Regions from separate parts of the Peribacillus simplex NBRC 15720 genome, predicted to be linked through region 3. Evidence: riboswitches for the same ligand, from Rfam matches in the RefSeq annotation. Region 3 holds a riboswitch; each other region holds the start of a gene.
What was found. A riboswitch is a leader RNA that binds a small molecule or an ion and turns the genes downstream of it on or off. The one in region 3 is predicted to bind cobalamin.
Positions count from the first base shown of each region.

Region 1: linked by a shared signal. The riboswitch ahead of BS1321_RS12830 (ABC transporter substrate-binding protein) and the one ahead of BS1321_RS07115 (ribonucleoside-diphosphate reductase subunit alpha) in region 3 are both predicted to bind cobalamin.
Region 2: linked by a shared signal. The riboswitch ahead of BS1321_RS00970 ((2Fe-2S) ferredoxin domain-containing protein) and the one ahead of BS1321_RS07115 (ribonucleoside-diphosphate reductase subunit alpha) in region 3 are both predicted to bind cobalamin.
Region 4: linked by a shared signal. The riboswitch ahead of metE (5-methyltetrahydropteroyltriglutamate--homocysteine S-methyltransferase) and the one ahead of BS1321_RS07115 (ribonucleoside-diphosphate reductase subunit alpha) in region 3 are both predicted to bind cobalamin.

Region 1 covers NZ_CP017704.1:2,687,434-2,695,073, forward strand. The annotation lists gene BS1321_RS12815 (DNA topoisomerase III) at 1-945, shown strand, start outside; gene BS1321_RS27495 (hypothetical protein) at 1,160-1,324, opposite strand; tRNA gene BS1321_RS12820 (tRNA-Arg) at 2,125-2,198, opposite strand; gene BS1321_RS12825 (polysaccharide deacetylase family protein) at 2,428-3,276, shown strand; cobalamin riboswitch at 3,363-3,537, shown strand; gene BS1321_RS12830 (ABC transporter substrate-binding protein) at 3,712-4,677, shown strand; gene BS1321_RS12835 (FecCD family ABC transporter permease) at 4,640-5,695, shown strand; gene BS1321_RS12840 (heme ABC transporter ATP-binding protein) at 5,702-7,174, shown strand; gene cbiB (adenosylcobinamide-phosphate synthase CbiB) at 7,171-7,640, shown strand, end outside.
Region 2 covers NZ_CP017704.1:190,239-197,878, reverse strand. The annotation lists gene cbiQ (cobalt ECF transporter T component CbiQ) at 1-604, opposite strand, end outside; gene BS1321_RS00980 (energy-coupling factor ABC transporter substrate-binding protein) at 654-965, opposite strand; gene BS1321_RS00975 (energy-coupling factor ABC transporter permease) at 967-1,710, opposite strand; cobalamin riboswitch at 1,886-2,081, opposite strand; cobalamin riboswitch at 2,282-2,471, shown strand; gene BS1321_RS00970 ((2Fe-2S) ferredoxin domain-containing protein) at 2,622-2,990, shown strand; gene cobJ (precorrin-3B C(17)-methyltransferase) at 3,005-4,642, shown strand; gene BS1321_RS00960 (sirohydrochlorin chelatase) at 4,661-5,593, shown strand; gene cobK (precorrin-6A reductase) at 5,590-6,360, shown strand; gene BS1321_RS00950 (precorrin-8X methylmutase) at 6,373-7,020, shown strand; gene BS1321_RS00945 (cobalt-precorrin-5B (C(1))-methyltransferase) at 7,026-7,640, shown strand, end outside.
Region 3 covers NZ_CP017704.1:1,503,709-1,511,348, forward strand. The annotation lists gene BS1321_RS07105 (SulP family inorganic anion transporter) at 241-1,698, shown strand; gene BS1321_RS27370 (hypothetical protein) at 1,784-1,930, shown strand; gene BS1321_RS07110 (manganese-dependent inorganic pyrophosphatase) at 2,030-2,959, opposite strand; cobalamin riboswitch at 3,254-3,433, shown strand; gene BS1321_RS07115 (ribonucleoside-diphosphate reductase subunit alpha) at 3,575-5,872, shown strand; gene BS1321_RS07120 (ribonucleotide-diphosphate reductase subunit beta) at 5,915-6,967, shown strand; gene BS1321_RS07125 (flavodoxin domain-containing protein) at 6,939-7,376, shown strand; gene BS1321_RS27375 (hypothetical protein) at 7,498-7,640, shown strand, end outside.
Region 4 covers NZ_CP017704.1:1,831,898-1,839,537, reverse strand. The annotation lists gene BS1321_RS08735 (ABC transporter ATP-binding protein) at 1-528, shown strand, start outside; gene BS1321_RS08730 (ABC transporter permease) at 577-1,368, shown strand; gene BS1321_RS08725 (ABC transporter permease) at 1,373-2,158, shown strand; gene BS1321_RS08720 (acyl-CoA thioesterase) at 2,200-2,676, opposite strand; gene metE (5-methyltetrahydropteroyltriglutamate--homocysteine S-methyltransferase) at 2,673-4,979, opposite strand; cobalamin riboswitch at 5,122-5,313, opposite strand; gene BS1321_RS08710 (potassium channel family protein) at 5,557-5,976, shown strand; gene bcp (thioredoxin-dependent thiol peroxidase) at 6,039-6,509, shown strand; gene BS1321_RS08700 (aminopeptidase) at 6,521-7,640, shown strand, end outside.

The DNA.
Region 1 (7,640 bases), 1.2 Mb from region 3:
CAGGAGACGTTCATGGCAAAAGGGAAGGTCGTCCTGAAATCAGGATGGAAGGAAGTCTATGATCACCAATTCGATGAGGAAGAAGCTAAAGATGGCCTTGCTGAGCAACTGCTTCCGAATGTTCAAAAAGGTGACAGTTTAACTATTTCGGCTGTGAAACAAACAGAAGGTGAAACGAAACCGCCGGAACCATTCAATGAAGGGTCGCTTCTTTCGGCAATGGAGAATCCCGCTCGCTTCATGGCAGGGGAAAGCAAAGAGCTCATCAAAACTCTGGGTGAAACTGGCGGGATCGGTACTGTTGCAACGCGTGCTGACGTTATTGAAAAACTGTTCAATAGCTTCCTGATCGAGAAGAGGGGAAAGGGCCTTCACGTTACCTCGAAAGGAAAACAACTTCTTCAATTGGCACCTGAAGACTTGCGATCTCCAGCTTTGACAGCTCAATGGGAGCAAAAGTTAACCGCGATTGCAATAGGAAAGCTGCCAAAACAGGCTTTCATCGGCGATATGCGCGCTTACGCCAAAAATATCGTCCATGAAATCAAAAATAGTGACCAAAAATTCAAGCATGATAACGTGTCAGGTACGAAATGTCCTGATTGTGGCAAGCTGATGCTTGAAGTGAATAGTAAAAAGGGAAAAATGCTTGTCTGCCAAGATCGTGAATGTGGCCACAAAAAAGGTGTTTCACGTGTAACAAATGCCAGATGCCCACAATGTCACAAAAAGATGGAAATGCGCGGTCAAGGAGAAGCACAGACATTCACCTGTAAATGCGGTTTTCACGAAAAACTTTCTTCTTACAATAAACGAAGAGGGCAAAATAAAAATCAAAAAGTATCCAAAAATGAAGTCTCCAATTATATGAAAAAGCAAAATAAAGAAGAGCCGATCAATACTGCATTGGCCGATGCCTTGGCCAAACTGAAATTCGATAAATAAAAGAAAAGAGTCCTTCACCTTTAGCTCGATGGTGAAAGGGCTCTTTTTTATGGGCTTATTTGCAAGGAGCAGGTGTGGGCAATTTTTCTTGTCGGCAGGCCTATCTTTCCAGACAACAAGGTGGCCGCTTGATGAAGTGGCGAAATTCATATAAAAGAAAATGACGGCAGAAAGGGATGGAGCGCTCGCTCCATCCCTTTCCATATATCTTCTGTTAAACCTCATTCAGTACGGTGCCATGTAATTCATATTCAAGTGTTTTGTCAGTGTGTGTGTGTTTATCCGAATCTACTCGTATGAGCATACTGAATGGCTGCTGATCACCCGGACTGAAAATTGCTTCATCATTCTCTGGATTCCATAGGCTGTAAATACTCATGATCAGTATCCTCCTCCTTTGGATGAGAAGACTAGTAATTCCCTTCTTGATTATCATCTAACTCTTCAATTGACTCTAACGCTGATCACCGGGACTAAACACCGCTGCGTCATTCTCTTTGTTCCATTGGCTTCTGATTGTACTCATCATGCACATCATCTCCTTTGGTGAGAATGTCTTACAGTATTTGTATACCCGGATGGGACAGGTTAAAACATTTATTTTTAAAAAAGGCAGTATCATAACCAAAAACCCATTATTTATCTGCAGATGTGTATCGACGTAATAAATAAAAACTTGATTAGTTTTCTCACGCTGTTCAACGCCTGCATAAGCCTTCTTATTTTTTGAAAAAGTGATATATTCGCTTATTGAAAGAAGGTGATAGATCACTAACGTAAATAAAAGACGGATGATAAACAGATAAGTATTCCGTTAAATACCTAATGTGCCGTACATATTCTCTTAATGTTCGCTTTCGGACACCTTCAGCAACTTTTGCACGGAGAAAAATATCTAAGGCTTCTTGCAGTGTGTATTCAATCGTGAAACTTTCCGTAGTCTTACTGGCAATTTCCGTTCCTTTAACGATGTTCCACGCTGTTTAATAACGTGTTTTTTCATAAAAAAAAAGCACCTCCAGACATAGAAAAGTAATAGTGAAATGGAATATCACTGTTTCCTACATACAGATGTGCTTTTATCCTACATATAATTTATGGCTTTAACGGTCATACCAACAGAAAAAACCCTGCTATAACACGGAAGAACCGCATTATAACAGGGTTTATAAACTTTAGCGTCCCAGATAGGAATCGAACCTACGACCTACAGCTTAGGAGGCTGTCGCTCTATCCTGCTGAGCTACTGGGACATATATAAAAGTCGACGACTTATTTATTATATTTCTTATAGGCAAACTTTTCAAGCTAATAGCTTATACTTATGAAAAAAAAATCCTCATAAATGCTTAGCGGGTCACTAAGCTCTCATATTTCCCTTTTTTTCATTAAATGGAATACTTTATTATTCATTTGTTTTCTGGTACTATTATACTAGAAAAAAACAGGAGAATGATAGTGGGAAAATATAAAGTTTTATGGATGGTGGCATTGCTGGGGATTTTGATTCTACCTGGATGTTCACAAGGGATTTTAGAGGGTATAGGCACAAAGACGGCTGCGCCGATTGCAGAAGATGACATTGAAGTGGTCGAAGCAGCTGAAAATATGACCGGGCAGGATTTGGAGGAGCAAATCGATACGGAGGACTGGATAACGGCCGAGTCCGCGGTCGAGCTTCCAATATTGATGTATCACAGCATTTCAGAAGGTAATGGCCTTCGGGTTCCAAGAGAGGAATTTCAATTACAAATGGCTTGGCTTCGGGAGAATGGTTACTATACATTATCCCCTGAAGAAGCATTCCTCGTTTTAACCGAGAATTGGCTGCCAAGTGAGAAGTGCGTCTGGCTTACTTTTGATGATGGCTATACAGATAACTACACGGAGGCTTTCCCGATATTAAAAGAAAATGATATGAAAGCAACTGTTTTCATGATCGGGAAGTCCATTGATAAAGGTCATCACCTGACTGAAAATCAAATGGTGGAGATGAGCAGGAATGGGATTTCAATCGAAAGTCATACTATCAACCATTTGGAGCTGAACCGCATGACGGCAAAGCAGCAAGAAGCGGAAATGGTTCAGTCGAAGGAGCTATTCGACCGTATCCTCGACCAGGACACGACAGTGCTTTCCTATCCGGTTGGCCGGTATAACGAAGAGAGTCTCAGGCTGTCAGAAGAAGCTGGATACAAGATGGCAGTCACTACTGAACCTGGGGGGGCTTTAAGGGACCAAGGGATGCATGCCCTGCATCGAGTTCGGATTTCACCTGGGTTATCAGTCGAGGGGTTTGCTTCACTGATTGAAAATGCTTCAAATCATTGAAGGTGGACGGCTCATTTCGTACTTGTTCAGAAAAATCATATAATAATCGATTCTTACATGGTGTATAATGAAGGCAGTGAAAATTATATACATATGAACGATTTGGTGTCTTAATGACTTAAAAGGGAAGTTGGTGAAATGCCAGCGCGGTCCCGCCACTGTATATGGGAGCTGACGGCTGTGTACCACTGTATGAGATATGGGAAGGTGCCGTTGACGATGACCATGAGCCAGGAGACCTGCCAGAATTCGTACACCTGTAACCTACGCGGATGGGAAGGTGTGTGGCAGACCCAAGAGTCCGTAATGATATTGTTGCCATGCAAGCATCTTCCGTTTAACGGGAGGTGCTTTTTGTTTTGGGGGCATCTTCCGGGATTGCGTTTTCTTTATTAGGTGGGAAGAAATTAAATGAAAAGATTGTGGGGAATGAAAATGAAGAAAATTTTTGGTCTGATACTGTTGATGTTGCTTACTGCAGGCATGATGGTTGGCTGCAGTGACGCTACTGATGAAGGAAAAGAAAAACAGCAAACGAATCATGCTCAACACAAGGCTTTCCCGATTACGATTAAAGATGCAACAGGGGAAAAAATAACGATAGAACAAAAGCCGAAGAAAATCGTTTCGTTGATACCAAGTAATACGGAAGTGGTCTTTGCACTTGGTTTGGGTAAAAAGGTCATTGGTGTTTCCGACAATGATAATTACCCGGAAGAAACGAAAGAAATTGAAAAAGTTGGCGGAATGGAAATGAACACGGAGCTGATTGTCTCCATGAAACCTGACCTTGTTCTTGCGCATGCATCAAGTGCCCATAATTCAAATGAGGGTTTACAGCAGCTTAAGGATGCTGGAATAGATGTCCTCGTAGTCAATGATGCACAAAGCTTTGACCAAGTCTATGAGTCTATTGAAATGATTGGACAGGCAACGGGAGAACATGATAAGGCAAAAGAAATCGTTGCGGATATGAAAACGAAGCTCAAGGATATTCAGGAAAAAGCCAAATCCGTAAAGGAAGAGGATAGGAAGACCGTTTTAGTGGAAGTTTCGCCTTCACCGGAAATATACACACCTGGAAAAAATACGTTCATGAATGAAATGCTTAATATTATTTCAGCGGATAATGCTGCTGCTGAATTGGACGGTTGGGCAAAAATTGATGAAGAGTCGATGATTGCTGCAAATCCGGATGTCATCATTACAACGTATGGTTATTATACGAAAGATTCAGTAAGTGAAGTGACGGCCCGAAAAGGATGGCAAGACGTAAATGCTGTTAAGAATGACCAAGTCTTTGATGTCCATTCAGACTTGGTGACCCGTTCCGGTCCACGTTTAATAGAGGGAGTAGAGGAACTTGCCAAATCAGTCTATCCGAACCAATTTGACAACTAAATGGGCGTTTGCTTATTTGATTGCGTTGTTAATTTTGTTATTCGCAATGACGATAGGCATTTCCTTTGGTTCGGTGCCAGTACCGGTTCCCGTACTTATGCAAATAATCGGCAAGGAGATTTTCCATTTGCCGATTTCTGCTGATCCGGATGTTATGCTTACGAATATCGTGATGAACATCCGCTTGCCGCGTGTGTTGCTTGCGGGTTTGGTCGGGGCATCACTTGCGATTGCGGGTGCGGCTTTTCAGGGACTGCTCCGGAACCCGCTCGCTGATCCTTACACATTGGGTATTTCATCAGGAGCATCGGTCGGCGCCGTATTGACAATATTCTTGAATATTTCACTGCCGTTCATCGGTTTATATACTCTTCCGGCACTGAGCATCTTATGCTCAGTGCTCACGATGCTTTGTGTACTGACGTTTGCAAAAAAAATGGATCGATCGATGAAAGTGGAAACGATCATTTTAACGGGGATCATTTTTAGCTCGTTTTTAAGTGCCTTCATTTCATTGATGATTGCGCTGACGGGTGATGAATTAAGACAAATCATCGGCTGGCTGATGGGAAGCGTTTCAATGCGCGGATGGAATTACATTGCAATCATTTTGCCGTTTTTTATCATTGGTTCATTGATCTTGATCATGAATACAAGTGAATTGAATGCGATGACTTTCGGGGAAGACCGGGCAAAACACTTAGGTGTGAATGTTAAGCGGCGGAAAATGTGGATCTTGATAGCCGGTTCGACATTGACAGGGGCAGCCGTTGCCGTTTCGGGGGCGATTGGCTTTGTAGGATTGGTCATTCCTCATTTTGTCCGAAAGATTTGGGGGCCTGACCATAAACATTTACTTCCGTTGTCATTGTTGATAGGAAGCGGATTCTTAATATTGGCGGATTTTGTGGCACGAACGATCATTGCCCCATCGGAACTGCCGATCGGGGTGATCACCTCACTTATCGGGGCACCTGCATTTGCGCTGATTTTATTAAAGAGACGGAGAGAAGGGTAAAAACGGATGCTTGAAGTAAGAGGGTTAACAGGTGGATATCATAACAAAGCTGTTTTGGACTCTGTCTCTTTTGATGTACATAAAGGGGAATTATTCGGGATTCTTGGTCCAAATGGCAGCGGGAAAACGACGCTTTTAAGCATGCTTAGCGGGGTGCTCGATTATAATGGCGGAAGCGTACGGATAAGAGGTAGGGATTTGAAGGATTATTCGTCAAAGCAACTTGCACAGGTCATTGCTGTGCTCCCTCAACATTCCTCATTAGCTTTCTCCTATTCAGTAAAAGAGACGGTCTCACTTGGGCGATATGCCCATCAATCAGGTTGGTTCCATAGTTGGTCCGCAGAAGATGAATCGATTGTCCAACGAGTTATGGAACAAACGGGAGTAGCTGATTTTCAGGATCTTCATTTTGAACGATTATCAGGAGGGGAGAGACAAAGGGTCTTGCTGGCACAGGCACTTGCTCAAGAGCCGGAAATCCTTTTTTTGGATGAACCTACGAACCACTTGGATCTTTCCTATCAAAAAGATCTTCTTGATCTAATGAGGAAAATGGCAAAAGAGCAGAAGTTGACCGTTATTTCAATTTTTCATGATTTGAATTTAGCAGGATTATATTGTGATCGGCTTATGTTGCTTGAGAAAGGGCAGATTCAGGTTGTTGATGTGCCGAACGAAGTGCTCCAACAGGAACGGATTCAGGATGTATATCATACGACGATCGAAAAACATCCACATCCCGCCCTTCCGAAACCACAGATGTTCATCGTTCCGGAAAAGCATGTCCATGATACTATCCCATTGGAAATCGATGGTTCTTATTTGACAGTCGGTCCTGAGATGATTCAATTGGATTCTCCGATCATGCTTAGAACGATGTCTTCTGGAGTGACTGGTTCAGGGACGGGCTGGCATAAATATTTTGTGAATAGGCACGTCCATCATGGCTATGATTGCGAGGACCATCATGTTGAAATGGCCGACTATTTAAAGACTCATGGTTTTGAACCTCAGGAAACGGTAGGGATGATGACAGCTGTCTATCTCGATACGGTTGCTTTCAAGCTACTAAGAGCTGAAGATTTCTCGGTTTTTATTATCGTGACAGCTGGTGTAGGCAATGCCATCGACGCTTCTTTAGCAGACCGGCATTCTTGGAGTTCCGCTCCAGGAACGATAAATACTTGGATATTCGTAAATGGGCATTTGGCAGAAGAGGCTTTCATCCACAGCATAGTTACTGCGACCGAGGCAAAAGTAAAAGCCCTTCATGATTTGCATGTCATGGATAAGGTGACAAATACATGTGCAACAGGAACATCGACAGACAGCATTTTGATTGCGGCAACTCAAAGAGGTGCAAAGCTTCAATATGCGGGCACCATCACTCCGTTAGGGAAGCTGATCAGTCGCGGTGTTTATGATTGTACAGTGGAAGCATTAAAGAATACTCGGAAACGGATTGAGGATTTATGATTTTTCAGCATCTTTTGGCAGTTACGCTGGCGTTTTTCCTTGATCTATTAATTGGTGATCCGCCAAATTGGCCGCATCCAGTCAAATGGATAGGAACGATAATAAGCAAGTTGGATCTGGCATTCAATAGAGGGGCATATAAGAAACGGAATGGACTCTTCATGTTGATCATCGTCTTATCGGCGGTGTTACTGATTACTGGTCTTACCGTCTATTTGGCTTATCGGATCCATCCGCTTGCAGGTATCCTTTGGGAAGCTGTTGTCATTTCTACTACGATAGCTCAGAAGGGCTTGAAGCAAGCTGGGATGGATGTTTGCCTTCCGCTTAATGAACGGGATTTTCCTGAAGCGAGGCTTAAGCTTTCCTATATCGTGGGCCGTGATACTGCTGATCTCGATGAATCCGAAATAGTCAGGGGAACCGTGGAAACCGTAGCGGAAAATACTAGTGATGGGATTACAGC
Region 2 (7,640 bases), 1.3 Mb from region 3:
AGCCTCTTGCGTTCATGGCCATCGTCAAATGTCCAGAGCGCTGCAATACTCCTAAAAATAATGATGAGATTAGTAATCCGAGAGATCGAATGCCTTTCCTTAACGAACCATACCCCAGCCGTGAAGCTTGTGATTGGTGAATGGCCAAAGCTGTTTCTAAAAAAATAAAGATGAAGCGATAGGTCAATTCTATTAAATCGACCAATAAGGAAGGCACTTTAAGTTTTCGCATCACGGATAGGATGACGGTAATGGGTGTAGTTAAGGTAAGGAAATATAAACAGCTGATGCTGCCTAATACGACAGTGATCAAATTGATCACTGTACCTACGCTATCATCGCTGATGAATATTTGCCAGTTCCCGACCTCCCAGGACCACCATATATTCGAAATCGAAGTAAATTTGCTTGTAAAAGAAAAAAGGATAGTAATTGTACCTGATATTATAAAAAATCCTGGTAATAGAAGTAATTTAAGATAATAGGAAAGCGGGATTTTTGCCGCAAAAATGATTAAAGCGCTCATCACCGTAAAAGTGATGAGCGAAACGGTCATATCCCTTACCGTTAACGAAAATAGCAAAAGGGAGAGTGCAAAAACCATTTTTTCCAACGGATGTACATCCTTTAGCCCATTGAAATAGGCATATTTATCAATGAGTAACATGCTTCGATTTTTCGGGAATTTCTTGTTTGGTTAGCTTATTCCTTTGCTTCGTTACACCTATGAAATAACCAATGAAACCAGCTCCGATTGCAGCTTGCAACGCAAATAATAAGCTTTCGGTTTCTGCACCTGGCGGTTCCCAAATATTGTTGAACCATGGCTTGTATTCCGGCTGGATTTTAGTGATGGCTTCTTCAGCTTCGCCGTCGGCACCGCCAAATTCCGTACCTTGTTGGGTGATTAATGGTATGGTAGCAAGAATGACGACCAGGAAAAGCAGCAGTAAACTTTTTTTCATGTTAACGGGCCTCCTTAGATAAAACTCGCAGCAATTTCAACTCGCCTAGATTGTATTTTTTCAAGAAATTCATCACGACGACTGTCAATAACCCCTCACTAATTGCCAAGGGAATTTGGGTCAGGGCAAAAATCCCTGCAAATTTACTGAAAGAGGCCATGAATCCTCCTACCTCGGATGGAAAAGCAAGAGCAAGTTGAACGGAAGTTACCACATAGGTTCCTAAATCTCCAAAAGCAGCTGCCAAGAAAACGGCAAGAGAGAAAGACCACCCCAATTTAGTAGCGCCCTTGAAGACAAAGTAAGCAATGAAAGGGCCGCAAACCGCCATGGAAAATGCATTGGCCCCTAATGTCGTCAATCCTCCGTGAGCCAGTAAAACAGCTTGAAATAACAGAACGATGGAGCCAACGACACTCATGGCCAATGGTCCGAATAAAATGGAACCCAATCCAACTCCGGTAGGGTGTGAAGAACTTCCCGTAACGGAAGGAATCTTAAGGGCAGATAAGATAAATACAAATGCGCCCGATAGGCCAAGTATCATTTTTGTTTCTGGGTTTTCCCTTACTTTGGACCTAATGGACCGGTAACCCAAGATTAAAAATGGAAGCGTCACGGCCCACCAGAATATAGCCCATTCAATGGGTAAAAAGCCCTCCATGATATGCATGGCCATTGCCCGTTTTGGGACAAAAAGCAGTAAAATGACAAAATAAAGAATTTTCCAATTGGTTCTTTTCATTCTTTCTCCTTTCAACACTTTTAATTTTTCTGATCAATCTTTAGAAGAAAAGCGGCGCCCAACATAAAAAGCACTTCTCTCAAGGGAAAGAAGTGCGTAATGAACAGGAATTTTGCAGCATAAACCAACAATGGGCCTTTCTGCCTGATCCGCACACCCATCCTCGTAGGCTGAAACAGTTTCACACTTCATGGCAGGTCTCCTGGCTTAGGTTCATCATCCCGTTACATCCTTCCCATCTCATTTGACAGTGGATTAAAGTTAAAGTAATAGGACTTCCCTTTACAGTGGCGGGACCGCTCCGGATTTTCACCGGCTTCCCTTTTAAGCTGAATTCCGAGGAATTCAACACCATAAAACTTATGTAATTATTTGAAAATTCTCGTATAGTGTACCATAAAGAAATAATTCCAGCTACACTATCTTTTTTTTCGGGACGAAGTTTGTTGCGAGGAAAGGATTGTAACTGGTTTTACACTATTAAACTTTTCTAAACAGTCGGAATAAACTATTGAATTTTGATAAAGTTGTTATATGATAGATAAAGTTAGTTAGAATGTATAATAAAACCAAATATTTCATTTTTAAAAGTGCTCTTGTCTGAATAAGCAAGGGATAATAGGGAAAACGGTGAAAATCCGATGCAGCCCCCGCTACTGTAAACGCTGATGAAATTGTCGATAGCCACTGGCATGATGCCGGGAAGGGACAAAGTAAAATGAAGCGTAAGCCAGGAAACCTGCTTTTAAAATTGCATGATACTTTTCGGAGGGAAAGGTAGAAGGACTATGACGATTTTAGGAGATTGGGCATGCTTGCCTGGGGCTCCTCATTCATATAGTTTTTTTAAACCTTGACTCTAATGTTAAGGTTTTTTATTTTGCCTTTTCCCTGAATTCAGGAGGAAAAAGATGACTACTTGGAACTTGACGGGTACAAATACGCATCTGTTGATTTGTAATGGGAGCAGCTGCATGAAAAAGGGCGGGGAAGAAGTAACCCAAGCGATTCGCGATGAAATTACTTCCAAAGGACTGGATTTGAAAATCCATACAACCAGGACACGCTGTAACGGAAGATGTAAGGATGCCTGTGTTGTGATTGCCTATCCCCAAGGAAACTGGTATCGAGTGGAAACGCCTGATTTCGGTCGGCAGATTGTCAGCCATATTGATGATGGGGAGTTTGTTCCACAAATGATCTACCAATTCAATGATGGGGAAATGACACCAAATCCAGATTTTCCTGCTCATACGGGTATTTCAAAGAACAAAGCGTAAAAGGAGATGTCTTAATGAGTACAAACGGTAAATTATTCGTCGTGGGCTTTGGGCCAGGGAATTTTGAACACATTACCAAACGTGCTGTCGAAGCCCTTCAAGAAAGTGACTACATCATTGGTTATAAAACTTATGTTGAGCTCATTCAGGGACTGCTTACAGATCAAACGATTATTAGTACGGGGATGACTGAAGAAGTATCACGTGCACAGGAAGCAGTGAAACAAGCGGAGCTGGGAAAGAAAGTGGCGGTAATTTCCAGCGGAGATGCCGGAGTTTACGGGATGGCAGGGTTGGTTTATGAAGTATTGATTGAAAAAGGCTGGAAAGAAGAAACTGGAGTGGGCATTGAAGTCATTCCTGGCATTTCTGCAATCAACTCTTGTGCATCTTTACTTGGGGCACCAGTCATGCACGACTCGTGTACGATTAGCCTCAGTGATCATTTAACTCCTTGGGAACTGATCGCTAAAAGGGTTGAGGCAGCTGCAATGGCAGACTTTGTCATTGCACTTTATAATCCGCGCAGCGGCAGGCGGACCAGGCAAATTGTTGAAACACAGAAAATTCTCCTCCGCTACCGTTCGCCAGATACACCTGTTGGGTTGGTGAAAAGTGCTTATCGCGATAGGCAGGATATTGTCATAACCAATTTGAAAGATATGTTGAATCACGATATTGGAATGTTGACCACCGTCATTATTGGTAATTCATCCACCTTTTTATATGATGACAAAATCATCACACCAAGAGGCTATCAGAGGAAATATACTTTGAATTCGGAAAAGCAAACATTGAAGCCGCATCAGCGTCTGCAAAAAGAAGCGGAACCGTGGGCGTTAGATCAAGAAGCCTTTACCGAGTCTGCTGGAGGAGTTGGATTACTTACAAAAGCACCAGAAAAGAAGCCAGCTTCCTTTGAAATGGCAATGGAAGCCCTGTCGAGAGTCAAAGGCCAAACCATTCAGCAATCCATTAAGCCGATTGTTCAGCAAAAAATAGAGTCGGTATTCGAGCTTGCCGTTAGTCCAGGTGTGGCGAATAAACAATTCACTCCCAAACAAATGATGACACTTGCGGAGGTTGTCGGGGAAAAGGGAACGATGGAATACACGCCAAATCATAAAATTGTATTAAAGATTCCGACAACTGATCCGGAAGTCATTACGGGGAAGTTGCAATCAGCAAACTTTCTATTATCGCCGATTGGAGATGTACTGACATTAAAAGCCTGTGATTTCTGTGATGGTGAAAAAGCGGAATCCATTCCTTATGCAGATGAAATACACCGGGTGCTTGGCGGAATGAAAATGCCCAAGGAATTGAACATCGGATTTAATGGGTGTGGGATGGCTTGTTATAGTGCTGTGATGGATGATATTGGGATTGTCTTCCGAAAAGGGAAGTTCGACTTATTTCTTGGAGCTAAACCGGTTGGAAGAACAGCCCATCCAGGTCAGCCGGTTGCGGAAGGCATTGAACCGGAACAGCTAGTTGAGCTGATTACGGACATTGTCGGGGAGTATAAGCAAAATGCCCATCCAAATGAGCGGCTTTTTAAATACTTCAAACGTTCGAAAAAGATACAGAATTTTTCTTATCAGGACATCGCTCCCAAAATAAACATTGAGCCTGCGCCTTGTGAAGACTAATCAAGAGGGGGAAAGTAAATGAAAGCAGTTTTGTTCGTAGGACACGGAAGCCGCTTGGCTTCGGGAAATGAGGAAGTCCTTCATTTTATTGAAAATATGATTCCGGCAATGGACGAGCGCTTCCTAGTAGAAACGTGCTTCTTAGAATTTGCGGTACCGAATATATCTAAAGGCATTGATAATTGTGTAAAACGAGGAGCTACTGAAGTTATCGTCATACCGATCATTTTGTTGCATGCAGGACATTCGAAATTACATATCCCAGCTGAAATAGAGGATGGGAAAACCAAGTATCCAGAAGTGAAATTCACATATGGCCAAACGATCGGGGTTCACCATGATGTATTGACAATCCTGACAGACCGTCTTGAGGAAGCGGGATTCGATACAACCGCTGAACATGCTGAGACAGCAATATTGCTAATTGGCCGAGGTGGCAGTGATGCTGATGCAAATAGTGATATATATAAAATTTCACGATTATTATGGGAAAAATTAAACGTTAAATGGGTCGAAACAGCTTTCATGGGTGTAACGGACCCGCACGTTGATGAAGGTATTGAACGATGCATCCGGTTAGGGGCAAAAAAAGTAGTGATGCTGCCATATTTCCTCTTCACAGGCGTGTTGATGGAAAGAATGGAGGATATGCTTATAGGCTATCAAGAGCATTATCATGATCGAGAATTCATTTTGGCGAAGTATTTTGGGTATCATCCAACATTACAGAACATTCTCCAAGAGCGAGTAATTGAAGCTAGTGAAGGCAGGTCAAGTGGGGCACGTGATTTGGAAAACTATCGTAAACATGTCGAGGAACATGGACATGCCCACCATCATCACCATCACGACCACGACCACCACCATGATCACGATCACGATCATGACCATCATCACGATCACGATCATGACCACGATCATGATGGGCAAGTGGTGGGGACGTCAAAATGATTTTGTTCTTGGCGGGTACAAGTGATGCAAGGGAATTAGCGATTGAGATGCAGCAGGTGGGATTCAAGGTTTTGGCAACTGTTGTAACTGGGTCGGCGGCTAAGAGTTTGCAAGATGCAGGGATATCTACCCGGATTGGCCGATTAACTGCAGAGGATATGACATCTTTAATCTCTGAAAAAGGTTTTCATGCTGTAGTTGATGCAAGTCATCCATTTGCGGAAGAAGCATCCAAAAACGCCCTTAACGGAGCAAAGGCAGCCAATGTTCCTTATATTCGTTATGAGCGTGAAAGCCAACGGTTTCAGAATGATAAATTGATAGTTGTCCGTGATTATGAGGAAGCTGCCAAACTTGCCGCTTCAAAACGGGGAGTCATTATGCTCACGACCGGAAGTAAAACCCTAGCCGTGTTCGCAAAAGAATTGGTTGGGCTCGAGAATACCAGAGTCATAGCGAGAATGCTGCCACGCATGGACAATATGGAAAAATGTGCGCAGCTGGGCATTGAACAAAAAAATATCGTTGCGATTCAAGGTCCATTTTCCAAAGAATTAAATAAAGCTCTATATGAACAGTATGGCGTCACATTGATGATAACCAAAGAAAGTGGCAAGGTCGGTGCGGTTGACGAGAAATTGGAAGCCGCGTTGGAATGTGGAATAGAGACGATTATGATATCGCGACCGGATGTGGACTATCAAAATGTACATTCCAGTTTTGATCATGTCATTGCCGAGTTGAATAAACAGCTAAATGAAAATTAGGAGGAATGCAAGATGGATTTTAAAACGGATTTTAAACCACTAACTGTAGACCCGGACAAAATATATGATTATAGCTTTTCAATCATTGCTGAAGAAATGGGCAATCATGATTTTTCTGAGGATGAATGGAAGATCGTCCGCCGGGTCATTCATGCTTCAGCGGATTTTGAATTGGGAAGAAGTGTCATCATTCATCCAAATGCCATTCAAGCTGGTGTGGAAGCCATTCGCAAAGGTAGACATGTCATTGCTGATGTGCAAATGATCGAGAGCGGTACAGGCAAAAAAAGATTTCAAAAACACGGCGGGGACGTTCATTGCTATATTTCAGATCCAGATGTGATGGTCGAAGCAAAACGTTTGAATACGACAAGGGCGATCATTTCGATGCAAAAAGCCGTTAATGAAAATGAAGGGGGCATTTATGCCATTGGCAATGCACCTACCGCTTTACTTGAGCTCATTCGCCTTATTAAAGAAGGGATTGCAAAACCGGACTTAATCATTGGAATGCCTGTTGGGTTTGTTTCTGCAGCGGAATCTAAAGAGGAACTGGCTAAGATCACAGAAGTGCCATTCATTACGAATATTGGCCGAAAAGGTGGAAGTACTGTCACTGTTGCAGCATTGAACGCGATTTCCCTTTTAGCTGATAGTTAAAAAACATGGAAAAGAAAGTGAAAAAAGACCCCTCACAAATGCGTCATGGGTATACGACGGGAGCATGTTCGACAGCCGTGACCAAAGCGGCATTGACCGCTTTGATCACGGGGGATGCACTTGAGGAAGCAACGATTTCCTTGCCCATCGGCCGAGATGCCACTTTCACTATTGAGAAATATGATATATCGGAAAATGCAGTTAGTGCGGAAACCATTAAAGATGCCGGAGATGATCCCGATGCCACCCATCTGGCACATATTATCTCTACTGTCAGCTGGTCGGATGCACCTGGGATTATCCTGGATGGAGGGACCGGTGTGGGCCGTGTGACCAAACCCGGTCTTCCCGTTCCAGTAGGAGAAGCTGCCATTAATCCTGTACCGCGCAAAATGATTTTAACCACTGTGCAACAAACATTGGAAGAATTTAAGATCAATAGAGGAGTGAAAGTCGTCATCTCCGTGCCCGCAGGTGAAGAAATAGCGAAAAAAACATTAAATGGCCGCTTGGGGATTGTGGGAGGCATTTCCATTTTGGGAACAAGGGGCACTGTCGTCCCTTTTTCCAGTTCCGCCTATATGGCAAGTATCGTCCAGGCTATCAGTGTCGCCAAAGCG
Region 3 (7,640 bases):
CATAAAGCGAAGTCTTTCAGAAGCCTTTGGAAATTTTTCGCCCTTTCTTGTTGCTCATCGTCATTTCTTGAAAACTCTCTCTTAAGGCATTTTACCTTGATTCGCCAATGTAAGAAATGAATAGCCCTCGACTTGTCGTTTATATTATCCATATAGATAGAAAGAAGGGCTCATGCTATAATTTAGTGCGTTAAAAAAAGAATTCAACACACATATATAAAAGAAAGAAGGAGTGTTTCTTTGAATACATCTGCATACAAACAGGAATGGTTCGGCAACGTTAGAGGAGATGTCCTATCGGGAATTGTCGTTGCCTTGGCATTGATTCCGGAGGCGATTGCCTTTTCGCTCATTGCTGGCGTTGACCCAATGGTTGGTCTATATGCCTCATTCTGCATTGCCATCGTCATCTCTTTTGTCGGCGGAAGGCCGGGAATGATATCGGCTGCCACTGGCGCAATGGCACTCGTCATGGTCGACCTTGTTAAAGATCATGGCTTGAACTATTTACTTGCTGCAACAATATTGACTGGGTTGCTACAAATTTTACTAGGGGTTTTAAAAATCGGGAAATTAATGAAGTTCATTCCGAAGCCGGTCATGACTGGTTTTGTGAATTCTTTAGCCATCTTGATTTTCACGGCACAGCTCACCCATTTCGTGGGCGAAACATGGGTCATGTATGTCATGACAGCCGTTTCATTAGCTATCATTTATCTTTTTCCGCTGATCACGAAAATCATACCTTCACCACTTGTCGCCATCATATTCATGACGATCGTTGCAGTTACCACGGGGGCTACAGTGCGGACTGTAGGGGATATGGGGCAATTGACCGAAGCGCTTCCGATGTTCATGCTTCCAGACATCCCTTTGACCTTCGAAACTTTGGCGATCATTTTCCCTTATTCCATAGCCCTTGCGTTTGTGGGGTTGCTTGAATCGTTATTGACAGCTCAAATAGTTGATGAGATGACTGACACGGACAGTAATAAAAATAAGGAAGCCAAAGGCCAGGGGATTTCGAATATCATTGCCGGATGTTTTGGAGGAATGGCAGGATGTGCGATGATCGGCCAATCCGGCATCAACATTAAATCAGGAGGAAGGGGCCGGCTCTCCACTTTTGTAGCTGGCGCATTCCTTATGGTATTAATCGTGGTATTGAATGATGTCCTTATTAAAATACCGATGGCTGCACTTGTCGCAGTCATGATCATGGTTTCAATCGGGACCTTTGACTGGTCTTCCCTAAAGAGGCTCACTATAGCTCCAAAGTCAGATGCTGCCGTGATGATCGTGACGGTCCTCATTGTCCTTTATACTCATGACTTATCTAAAGGGGTATTTGCTGGAGTGCTCTTGAGTATGATTTTCTTCTCGGCTAAAATTTCTAAAGTAACTGTAGAGAAAACGGAAGACATCCAGGCTAAGAAAATCATTTATCGTATCAGCGGACAAATATTTTTCGCTTCTGTCCAGGACTTTGTTTCGAAGTTCGACTTCAAGGAAAAAGCAGATGCAATCGTCATAGACTTTTCCCTTTCTAAAATCTGGGATGCTTCAGCAGTCGGTGCTGTTGATACGGTTGTCCTTAAATATCAGCTTCAGGGAATAACTGTCCAAGTGCAAGGACTCGATGACGAAAGTTCGTTATTGCTTGAAAAACTCGCCACCTCAGAAAGTAAAATATCTTGAAGTAGTAAAATTCTGCTGAATAGAAACTTTTCAAACCGACAAAATAGATAACGTGAATTATTTTCTTTTGAAAGGAGCGAAAAGCATGACACCCGAGCAGGATTATACGGCAGCAAATCTGTCACCGGATTTATTGAATGAACTGAAAAGTTTTGAAAGCAAACTTGGCGAGGAAGCCAATAAAGAATTGATTGTCATCGCCTATGAAAAAGAAAAGGAAGCTTTGAATTAAGAAAAAAGACTCAAACACCCTTAATGGATGGTTGAGTCTTTTTTTGCATGTACAGAAAAAGGATGCCCATGTTTTTAATGAGCACCCCCTTTTTCTGTATTATTTGCTGAATACGTCCGTTAAGACCGGCACGATTTGTTTTTTACGCGATACAACGCCTTCTAAGACGGCTATGTTATTGTTTAATGAAACGTCGTATGCTTTTTCCACTGCATAAGCTGCTTTACCAAGAGCCAAGGCAACAGAATCATTAGTCAAGATATCCGTTACGACGAATAGGAATAAGTCCAATTCCTTCACATCGATGACCGCTTCAATCGCCGCTTCCAATTCTGCTTGCTTAGCAAGGACTTCGTTCGGATCTACAGCATTGACCTGTGCTATCTCCACTTTAGCCATTCCCATGGAGAATTCCTTTGCATCAAGAGTGATAAGCTGGGCAATCGTCTTGTCGCTCAAGTCAGCTCCAGCTTTCAACATTTCCAAGCCGTATGTTTCAGCGTCGACTCCCGCAATGGCAGCCAGTTCCAATGCTGCTGCAACGTCTTGCTCCGTGCAGGTCGGTGATTTGAACAATAAAGAATCGGAAATGATGGCAGACAGCATAAGACCTGCAATTGCTTTAGGGACTTCAATTCCGTTTTCTTTATAAATTTTATTTAAAATGGTTGCCGTACAACCAACTGGTTCCGCACGGTAATATAAAGGATCGCTTGTTTCAAAGTTAGCGATACGGTGGTGGTCGATAACTTCCAACACACGGACTTGGTCAATATCTTCAGCACTTTGCTGGCGTTCGTTATGATCGACCAGGATTACGCCGTCAGCTTCCCCTGAAACTTTTTCCACAAGACGGGGAGCATCGAATTTGAATTGGTCCAATGCATATTGAGTTTCACCATTCACTTCACCGAGACGAACTGGTTCAGCGTTGATACCTAACTGCTTTTTCAGATCTGCATAAGCGATTGCTGAACAGATTGTGTCTGTATCCGGGTTTTTATGTCCAAAAACTAATACTTTTTCCAAGATTTTATCCCCTTTTTCATAAATATTTTTCCGCGAATCCCCTCATCGCAATAAGGGAGAGCCACCTTTACTAGACAATTTATTTTAACACAAAATCCCGTAAAATCAGCGCCTGAATTACCCATTCCCCAATAAAAACTTTCATTCCTTCACCTTCTACCCTCACTTTGTCAATAGATAAGGGCTGTTTTTTTTCAAATATATTAGTTGAATTATCATCGTATATGGCTTACGATAATATAAGCAGAAATACTAGATATTGATTACATAAACAATAATAATAACTATATATAGAATTTTTTTATAATCCAAGGTGCCAGTGATGGCTGAAAAGGGAATCCGGTGTAAACCCGGAACTGTCCCCGCAACTGTAAATGTGACGAAATGAGAAACCACTGTATAGCTCTCTATACGGGAAGGACTCAAAGTAGGATGATCATGAGTCAGGAGACCTGCCTTGAATTTTTCACGTTTCTTATTCTTCGGGGATTGAGATGATGAAACGATAGTATAACGGCTATTTTTTCATGGCTCTTTTATTCTATCGTTTGATCCGCTCAATTCATTGGGCGGTTTTTTTTTTATTTTAGCGGAAGTTAACAAGGAGGAATATTAATGACTCAAACATATAACTCTACCATAAGTGAAAATGACACAGAAACGAAATCCATCCAGCTTGAGATGTTATCGAAGGAGTTCGAAGGCCGTCTCGATATGGAAAAGTTCAAAAAGCGTTTTACAAAATGGCTTGATCGCAAAAGTGACTCAACCGAAGAACAGGCATCAAGAAAACTGATTCAGCTCGCTCTTGAAGGTGTGGATATTGATGCTCCAGATTGGACGTTTGTTGCTGCAGCAGAACTATTGAATACAATGTATAGGGATGCACGAGCCAATCGAGGTTATGAAGGCATGAGTTATGGTCCATTCTATGAACTGATCACGGAACTTTCCCAGCTTTCAGAAGGTCAGCGTTATCCCATTTATAAATCAGAACTGCTATCTTCATATACAAAAGCGGAAATTGAGGAATTGGGTTCGGTGATCGACCCGGAAAAAGATAAATTATTCTCTTACATAGGCATCTACTTATTAAACGATCGCTACCTAGCCCGCCCAAAAAAGGACAAGGTCTACGAACTGCCACAAGAACGCTTCATGATCATCGCGATGGAAATCATGCGATTGGAAAAAACGGAGCACCGCCTGCAACTTATAAAAGAAGCATACTGGGCCATGTCCAATCTTTATATGACCGTTGCGACTCCTACACTCTCCAACGCAGGTAAAACACATGGACAGTTAAGCTCTTGCTTTATCGACGCAATTGAAGATTCCATTGACGGCATCTACCTATCTAACTACGATGCAGCAAAAGTATCTAAATTCGGTGGCGGCGTCGGTCTTTACGTTGGTAAGATTCGCTCTCTTGGTTCTGATATCCGAGGTTTCTCTGGAAACAGTTCCGGCACGACTCCCTGGATTCGACTATTCAACCAGACAGCTGTAAGTGTCGATCAATTGGGTCAACGTAAAGGTGCCATCGCGATTTACTTGGATGCCTGGCATAAAGATATCATGAGCTTCCTCGATTTGAAAACACAAAACGGGGATGACAGATTAAAAGCCCATGATATTTTTACAGGTGTATGCATACCTGATTTATTCATGGAGGCTGTACGCGACAGAAAAGAATGGTATCTTTTCGATCCGCATACCGTTAAGCAAACCCTTGGATTTTCACTTGAAGATCTTTATGACGAGAAGAAAGGCGAAGGAAGCTTCAGGAATCATTATGCACTTGCTGTCGAGGCCGCAGAAAATGGCACGCTTCCAAACTATAGCTTTGAAAAAATCAATGCGATGGACATCATGAAAAGCATCATGATTTCTCAATTGGAAGAAGGCGTACCATATATGTTCTACCGCGATGAAGTGAACCGGAAGAATCCCAATAAACATAAAGGTATGATTTATTGCTCTAACCTTTGCACGGAGATTGCCCAAAACCTAAGCCCTTCGACGATCACGGATGAATATGAAACAGAAGATGGAGATGTTGTTGTGGTTCGTAAAAGCGGCGATTTCGTTGTCTGCAACCTTTCATCCATTAACTTGCCCCGAGCGGTGGGCAGTGATGTTTTGGAAAGATTGATTCCCATTCAGATCCGTATGCTGGATAATGTCATTGATGTGAATAATCTTCCTGTCAAACAAGCATCCATCTCGAACAAACGTTACCGGGCAATTGGTTTAGGAACGTTTGGATGGCATCATTTACTTGCCACACAGAATATTTATTGGGAATCCGATGAGGCTGTTCACTATGCCGATGCTTTATACGAAAAGATCGCTTACTTAACAATTAAGGCATCCAACGAATTAGCCAAGGAAAAAGGATCATACCCATATTTTGAAGGATCGGATTGGCATACAGGGAGCTATTTCGAACTGCGTGACTATACAGATCAAAAATGGATGGATTTAAAAGCAGACGTGCAGGAACACGGGACCCGTAATGGATATTTAATGGCCATTGCACCCAATTCATCGACCGCTAAAATCGGTAATTCCACGGATGGAATCGATCCTTTGTATGAAATTGAATTTTACGAAGAAAAGAAAAACTTCAAATTCAAGGTGACCGCACCAGGCTTGACGCCAAAAACTTATGAATATTATAAAAAGACGCGATTTAATTTGGACCAACTGGAAAGCATCAGGCAAAATGCAGCCCGCCAACGCCATATTGACCAAGCAATCAGCTTTAATCTGTATGTACACAATACAATCAAAGCGAAGGTCCTATTGGATATCCATTTAACGGCATGGGAAAGCGGGTTGAAATCAACGTATTATGTTCGTTCGACTTCTTCCGAATATGACAATGCCTGCGAAAGCTGTTCAAGTTAACGACAATCATAACCCAGTAATCTATTAAAGGAGTTTTCACGAATGACCAATCATATCAAAAAGATTCGGATGCTGGAACCAACGCATCCAACCAAGGCAACCGGTGTTTTCAAAGGAGAAGCTTCAGGCTTCCTCCTTTGGAACGATATTCAGTATGAAAAATTCTATGATACCTATACACAGCTCATCAATAACTTTTGGAAGCCTTCGAGCGTGAACATGATTCAGGATAAAAAGCAGTGGGGCGAATTGGACGAAGATATCCAGGACGCTTTTCTCGATATCCTTACGATGATTGCTGGAATGGACAGTCTTCAAACGCCCACTTTAGTAGAAATCCTTCGGTACATCAAGGATCCGGCGGCAAAGGCTATCCTGGCCAACATGGCCCAGCAGGAATCGATCCATAATGAATCTTATTCCTATATCCTTGCTTCCTTGATTCCGGTAGGCAAGCAAAAACAGCTTTTCGACCGCATTAAAGAACATCCTGAAGTGATTAAGCGTAACCAACCGATCGTTGATGCTTATCAAACGTTCGTGGATGATCCCAGCCCTCAGCATTTATTCGAGGCACTGATCCATTCAACGAACCTTGAAGGGATTTATTTCTACCTGGCTTTCGCCTTTTATTATAATTTAGGACGCCAAAATTTAATGACCGGTTCCGCTACGATGATATCCTATATTCATCGCGATGAAATGGTCCATTTCGATTTCATTGGAATGCTCGTTCAAATCTTGATGTATGAATATCCTGAGTTAAATAATGAAGAAAATACTAAGTTCATCTATACAACGATTGAAAAAGCAGTCGAACTCGAAAAGGAATGGTCTGAATATATGCTCGAAGATATCCAAACCAAAGCCGATCTCGATTTGGAAGAATTCAATGAGTACATCGAATATATCGCCAACAAACGGTTACGTATGCTAGGCCTTGAAAATTTGTATAGAGAGTATGACGAGAACCCGATGCCATGGATCAAAACGTTCGATGATGAATCCATCGGACTTACCAAAACCGATTTCTTCGAACAGAAGTCAAGGACATACAGTCAAGTAAATGCCAGCAATGGGTTCGATGAGCTGTAAAGTTGCCATAGTCTATCATTCTGCCGGCGGCAATACAAAAGCGCTTGCTGAAGCCCTTACTTCCCTTTTACCTGAAGCTGAACTATATCGAATGAATGAATTTGATTTACGTACATTGCCGGATTACGATGCTTTGATTATCGGCACCTATACATGGGGCAATGGGGAGCTTCCCGCTAAATCAGCAGCACTTTATAAAGAACTGGAACAGTTGCCTATTGCCCATCTGAAAACGGGAGTCTTCGGCACTGGTGAAACCAACTATAATCATTTTTGTGGGGCGGTTGATCATTTCCGGGATATGTTATTTGCCAAGAGCCAGTTATTGGTGACATTGAAGATAGAACAGATGTATCAAAAATCAGACTTGCCCAGACTTCAAAAGTTCGCCTCGCTATTCCAGAACTGACTGAAAGGGGATATGCGTTTTTGCATATCCCCTTTCAGTTTTTTTTAAAAAAACTTGGGTCCCACTAGCATAGCAGCGGTAAGCATGAAGTATAATGGAAGAAAAAAGGAGATAATATCCAATGACTGAAAATATAACCCAGTTCCTGCCTATCCTTTTTATGCTAGCGCTTGTCGTATTCGTTATATTCATCGTGTTTTTCCTGTCAGGGCATTTTAATCGTTCTAAACGGATCGAAGAAAAATTGGACAAAGTATTAAAGGA
Region 4 (7,640 bases), 330 kb from region 3:
GGTCAGCGAATGCGCTGCGAGCTTGCGGCAGCCTTGATCCACAATCCGCCTTTGCTGTTCCTGGATGAGCCGACGATTGGACTTGATGTACTCGTGAAAATGAAGATTCGTGAGTTCCTGAAAGAAATCAATGAAAAATATAATACGACAATCCTTTTGACTACCCATGATTTAGGAGACATTGAAGCATTATGTGAGCGCGTAATCATGCTTGATGAAGGACAAATCATTTATGATGGTGAATTGCAGAGTTTAAAAGATAACTGGGCTGAGGAAAAACAGATCCATTTTCAATTCATCGAGCCGATCGCATTGAAGGAATTGCAATCATTAGCGCTCCCATTTACCGCTAACTGGGTTTATGATGAGAAAAATCAAACATACATTGCCTTGTTAAAAGAAGAAAGTGATCATATTTCACAGCTTGTTTCGGCTGTTGTATCTCATTTTAAAATAAAGGACATCAAAATCCATGAAACTTCCATTGAAGAGATTGTTCGAAACATTTACGAAGAAGGCACTGTCTGACTCTCTTATCATTAAGAAACAACGTGTCTATCAAGAAGGGGGAGGGCCATGGGGAAGTATCTTGCAATGATCCGCATGCGTTTTTTGATGATGCTTGCGTATCGAACGGATTATTATACCGGCATTTTAATTTATAGCATTAATATCGGTGCTTATTATTTCTTATGGAATGCGATATATGGAGAAAAAAGCTCCATCGAAGGACTTTCAGGTATGCAGATGACAACCTATGTCGCGGTTGCATGGATGGCGCGCGCTTTTTATTTCAATAATATTGACCGCGAAATCGCCACTGAAATTAAAGACGGCAAGGTCGCCATTGAAATGATCCGGCCTTATAACTATTTAGGCATGAAAACGATGCAAGGACTTGGGGAAGGGATATTCCGTTTCTTTTTCTTCTCGATTCCAGGAATGCTGCTGGTAGCTTTCATTTTTCCTATCGAATTGCCGCACGAGCCGGCTACGTGGGGGATATTCGGCATTTCCTTGCTGTTCAGCTTCATCATCAATACACAAATTAACTTATTGACGGGAATCACTACCTTTTTCTTATATAATAATGCCGGATTGATCCGGGCTAAAAGGGTTATCATTGATTTATTTTCCGGTCTGCTGCTGCCCATCAGTTTCTATCCGATATGGGCGCAGGAAGTGATGAAATATTTGCCCTTTCAAGGGATCAGTTATGTACCAAGCATGATTTTTACGAACGGGTACAGTTCAGGCGAAATTGGCATGGCGCTTTTACAGCAGTTAATTTGGTGCATCATTCTCATAATACCGATTCAGCTTTTATGGATAGTCGCAAAAAAACAGCTGATTATTCAAGGAGGTTGACGGGATGTTTTATGTATCGATGTTTTTTCAATATGTGAGTCAATATATGAAAACAAGATTGCAATATAGAGCCGATTTTTTCATGGAAATCCTATCGGACCTGCTGAATCAGGTCGTGAATCTGGTATTTATCTTAGTCGTTTTTGGACATACCCAGTTTTTAAGCGGCTGGAGCCGTGAAGAAATCATATTCATTTATGGATTCTTCCTTATCCCATTCGCCCTTTTTTCTGCCTTTTTCAACATCTGGGATTTTAATGACCGCTATATCGTCAAAGGTGAAATGGACCGGATATTAACAAGACCGATACATAGCCTGTTTCAAGTCATTTTAGAAAGAATCGAGCTAGAAGCGTTATTTGGTGTTGTGACCGGTTTGATCATTATATTCTATTCGGGGATTTCATTGGATTTGCAGCTTACTTGGTATGACCCGATTCTTTTCATCATTTTTGCAATAGGCGGGGCCCTAGCTTATGCAGCAATTTTCGTTGCGATAGCAAGCATTGGGTTCTGGTCGGATGCGAAAACATCCATCATGCCAATGATGTACAATATCGGGAACTACGGGCGATATCCTGTTGATATTTATAATAAGGTCATCCGTTTTGTCCTTACATGGGTGCTGCCATTCGCGTTTGTTGGTGTCTATCCGGCATCTTATTTCCTTAGAAAAGAAGAGTGGTATGCATATGCATTTGCCACACCTGTAATTGGGGTTGCCTTTTTCGTGATATCCGTTTTCATATGGAATCAGGGAGTGAAGAGGTACCGCGGGGCAGGGAACTAAAAAAAACCCTTCAACAGCATTCATGTTGAAGGGGTTTTTGTTTAGTTCCGTTTTTTCTTTCTTTCAATATATCTTGCTTGTGCTTGAATATATTGCTGCTTTTCCTCTTCCGTTTCCGGTATGACCTGAGGTACGTTTGTCGGCTTACCGTCTTCATCAATGGCCAGCATCGTTAAAAAAGCGCGTGCGGTAAGCTGTTTTTCACCTGTTAATAGGTTCTCACGCTCCACTTTCACGAATACCTCCATTGATGTGCGATGAGCACAGGTGACATAAGCTTCAAGGTTGATCGCATCCCCTGTCTTGATGGGGGCCAAAAAATCAAAAGAGTCGCTTGAAGCAGTCACAAAGGGTTTTCGACAATGACGCATAGCTGAAATGCAGGCTATTTTATCAACATATGCCATTACTTTTCCACCAAAGATGGTATTGTGATGATTTGTATCCGGTGGAAAAACAAGGTCGGTTAAAAAAGACAGTGACTGCTGTGTTGGATGGGCAACGTTCTTTTCAATCATTTGCCTGTTGGTTTAGCTAAAAGATTTTCACGGACGATTTTTGCTGCTTCGACCATGTTTTTCAGGGAAGCGACGGTTTCCGGGATACCCCTTGTTTTCAGGCCGCAGTCGGGATTGATCCAAAACTGGTCTTTATCCAATACCTTGATGCCCCGTTCAATCATATCGACCATTTCTTCCACTGCCGGCACACGCGGGCTGTGAATATCATACACACCCAGGCCAATACCTTTTTCATATGTTTTTTCCTCGAATGCCGAAGCAAGCTCCCCATGACTACGGGATGTTTCGATGGAAATTACATCGGCATCGAGGGAGGAGATGACATCCATGAAACTGTTGAAGTCGCAATAGCACATATGCGTGTGAATTTGGGTTGTATCCTCCACGCTTGATGTGGATATCAAGAATGAATTTACAGCCCAGTTCAAATACTCATCGCGATCGCTTTTTTTCAATGGCAGACCTTCTCTAAGTGCAGGCTCATCAACCTGAATCATTTTAATTCCAGCGGATTCCAATGCAATGACTTCTTTTTCTAAAGCGAGTGCCAGCTGATAGCAAACATTCTCCCTGGAAGTATCATCACGGACAAATGACCAGTTCAAAATCGTAACAGGACCTGTAAGCATTCCCTTTACCGTCTTCTTCGTAAGGGATTGTGCGTATACACTTTCCCTGACTGTCATCGGTTCGATGAAATGGATGTCGCCGTAGATGACTGGTGGTTTCACGCAGCGGGATCCATAGGATTGTACCCAACCCTTTTCTAGAAAGACGAATCCGCCTAACTTATGGCCGAAGTATTCAACCATATCCGTCCGTTCGAATTCCCCGTGAACGAGAACATCCAAACCGATTTCTTCTTGGATTTCGATCCACCTGCCGATTTCTTCGTTAACGAATGTTTCATATTGCGAAGCGGTCCATTCTCCTCTTTTGAATTTCCCGCGTGCTTGTTTAACTTCAAGTGTCTGCGGAAAGCTACCGATCGTAGTCGAAGGAAGAAAAGGCAATTTGAAAAATTCCTGTTGTTTTTGGTAACGTTCTTTAAATGGAAGCTGACGGCCGGAGGTCCTGGTTTTAACCTTTTCGACATTGGATTGTACACTCCCGTGATTCCGTGCATTTGAACTTGCTAACGTTTGAACCGTAAATTTATTTGCATCGACTTTTTCGGCAATTGCTTCAAAGCCTTGATTATTCCCTTTGACCAAGAGTGTGATTTCCTCAAGTTTCTCATCAGCGAATGCAAGGGCCTCTTTCACTTCTTTTGAAAGGGCGGTTTCATTACGAACGGTCACCGGGACATGAAGCAGGGAACAAGAGGGCTGAAGCCAAATTTGGTCTTCGGCTACCTTTTTCTTAAGAGTCTCGATCAATTGGATTTTTTTCGATAAATCAGATAGCCAAATATTTTTTCCGTCAATCACACCTGCAGCAAGCACTTTGTCCTTCGGGAAACCGAATGCTTCAAGATTACTTAGATTCCTCCCCTTATCATGTACAAAATCAAGACCGATTCCTTGGACTTGTAATTCGATGACTTCTTGGTAATGTTCCACGGCATCAAAGTATGTTTGTAGCATGATGTTCAGGTTTGGTGCTGCTTCATTCAGTTTTTCATAGAGGTAAGTAACAGTTTGCATATCATCTTTGGAAATGGATGAAACAAGAGAAGGTTCGTCCATTTGAACCCACTTCACGCCTTCTTGCTCCAACTCCCGCAGGATTTGCGTGTATAGGGGAAGCAGGCTCAGGATGATGCCAGGGATTTCTTGTTTATTGAAGCCTTTGGAAAGGGAGATGAAAGTATAAGGTCCGATCAACACGGGCTTAGTTTCAATCCCTAGCTTTTCCTTGGCTTCCCGATATGCTGCAAGTGGTTTATTTTCTGTTAAAGTCAGCTGTGACAGTTTTAATTCAGGGACAATATAGTGATAGTTCGTATTGAACCATTTCGTCATTTCGGAAGCGACTTCATCATTGTTTCCGCGAGCCATTGAATAATAAACGGAAAGGGGAACGCTCCCGCCTTCATAAGCTGAATAACGCTCAGGAACAAGACCGAACATTACGGACATATCCAGCATTTGATCATAGAAAGTGAAGTCGTTGACAGGAATGATATCAATGCCTCGTTTCTTCTGTTTTTGTAAGTTGCCTAAACGGATGGCTTTTAGTTGTGCCGTAAATTCTGCTTCATCGATTTTTCCGGACCAGTAAGCTTCTAATGTACGTTTCCATTCACGATCTTCCCCGATTCGAGGGTAACCCAAACTACTGCTTTTCAAAATTCCCATCCTCCTACATTCATTTGTTTGATCAATAAAAAAAGCATCCCTAACCGTCAAAAGAGAAAGTTAGAAATGCTTAAAATAAAGAGGCAGAATGCCCCTTACAATTATAAGGTCCCTAACACCTCCCTATCTCCCGTAGGTTAAAACAGTGTTGTCGAAATAGGCAGGTCTCCTGACTTAGGGAATATCATTAGCGGCGGGCCTTCCCGATCCTTTGATCAGTGGCATATTGGATGGCGCTAACATTCCCATTACAGTGGCGGGACCGTGCCGGAATTACACCGGACTTCCCTTTTAATCCTAATGAAAATTAGGAACCTATTTCCACATATGAAATTTTGCAAAACCTGCCTTGATAACTGTTTGCAGGTCAAAGATTTATAAAATAAAAACTATTATAAAAATTTAGACAATCGTAACATATCCGACCAAAAGGGTCAACATGGAAAAAAGATTCGGGAATTGTAACCGTTAATTGGAAGTGTGGGTATAAGGCTGAGGTCTGTTCCTAAAAAAGAATATATTGTTTGGACAGGGAGTATGTATAGAGGGAGTGGCGTTTTGAAATGGGGCGTGGGGGATGACTTTCTACATCTTGATTGCAGGAATCATTTTTTGCATGGTGATGAGCATTCGTACGTTATTTCTTGTTGAGTCGGGAGGAAAGAAATTTTCTCTGGAGGATATGCTGTGGCTTGGCAATTTATATGCGACGATATTAGTTGGGTTTGCACTGATTTATTTATTATACGAGCTTCAGAATCATTCGGTGATTCTTGATATGGGCAATCGATTGGATGGCACTTTCTATGAACAGTTGAAGACTTCTTTTTATTTTAGTGCGATGACGATGTTTTCTGTGGGGTATGGAGATATAGCCCCAATTGGCATGGGCAGGATGATAGCTACCATTCAGGCTTTCATCGGGTATACACTGCCGGCAGCGTTCGTGATTCGGACGGTGATCGATCTGGAGCAGAAAGATAGGAGGGATAAATGAAAGTTGTTTTTCTTTCGATTATTGGGTACTCTTACCATAATGAAAAAAATGGAGGGTTCAATATGACTGTTAAAATTGGTGAAACAGCACCTGATTTCAAACTCCCTGCAAACAATGGCGAAATGGTATCGCTATCGGATTTTAAGGGGAAATACATTGTTTTATATTTCTATCCAAAAGACATGACGCCAGGCTGCACGACGGAGGCCTGTGATTTCCGGGACCATAATGAGCAATTCGAGGAATTGAACGCTGTAATCATTGGTATCAGCCCAGATCCAGCGGCACGTCATGAAAAATTCATCGAGAAACATGGATTGCCTTTTCTGCTGCTGGCTGACGAAAATCATGAAGCGGCTGAATCATTTGATGTTTGGCAATTGAAAAAGAACTTCGGCAAGGAGTATATGGGCATTGAACGTTCAACTTTTCTGATTGATAAGTCTGGTAAGGTAGTCAAAGAATGGCGTAAAGTAAAAGTCAAAGGCCACGTCGAAGAAGCGCTTGAAACTCTTCGCGACCTCGAAAAATAAGGGACAGGCAGATGAAGGATGAGCGAATAACGAAGCTTGCAGCCAGGCTGATTCATCATTCGATACAATTACAGCCAAAAGAGAGAATCCTCATACGGGGGCATATCAACACGAAACCATTATTGAAAGAACTGATTGATGAAATATACAGAGTTGGTGCTTATCCATATGTAGAACTCGAAGACGATGAGATAAGCCGCCACCTGTTACAAGGGAATGTGAAGGAACAACTTGACATATCTTCGCAATGGGCCTTGAAGAAATATAGGGATATCGATGCAGTCATCATCATCACAGGGGAAGAAAACGATGTGGAAATGACTGATGTTCCCATCGAGAGGCACCGTCTTCAAGGGGAGGCAATGAAATCCCCCACTCTTTTCTATGTAAACAACCGACGTTGGGTCTTGCTTAATTATCCCACCAACGCATCCGCGCATAAAGCCGGCATGACCTTCGATAGGTACCAAGACTTCCTTTTGAACGTATGCACCATGGATTACGGGAAAATGGAGGCGTCCTTGAAACCGTTAAAACAATTGATGGAACGAACTGACAAAGTCAGGATCGTTTCACCTGGGACAGATTTGACCTTTTCCATCAAAGATATGCCTGCCATCATATGTGCCGGAAAAAAGAATTTACCGGATGGAGAAGTTTTTACGGCACCCATAAAAGATAGTCTCAATGGAAGGATAGCCTTCAACACACCAACAACCTATGAAGGAATCACCTTTAGTGAAATAGAATTAAACTTTAAAAAGGGAAAAATCATTAAAGCGACATCCAATCGTGACTCTGAAATGAACCAAATTCTTAATATTGATGAGGGGTCCCGGTTTATCGGGGAGTTTGCAATTGGAATCAATCCATACATATTGGAACCTATGGACGATATCTTGTTCGATGAGAAAATAAGCGGGAGTCTGCACTTGGCTCTTGGACTTGCCTATGAAGAAGCTGATAATGGAAACCGTTCATCGATACATTGGGATATGGTCTTGATCCAGCGTCCCGAATATGGTGGTGGTGACATCTATTTTGACGACGTCCTGATCAGAAGGGATGGCGTTTTCATTTTGCCGGAATTACATGCATTAAACCCAAATTCTTTAAAATTAAGCCTTTTTT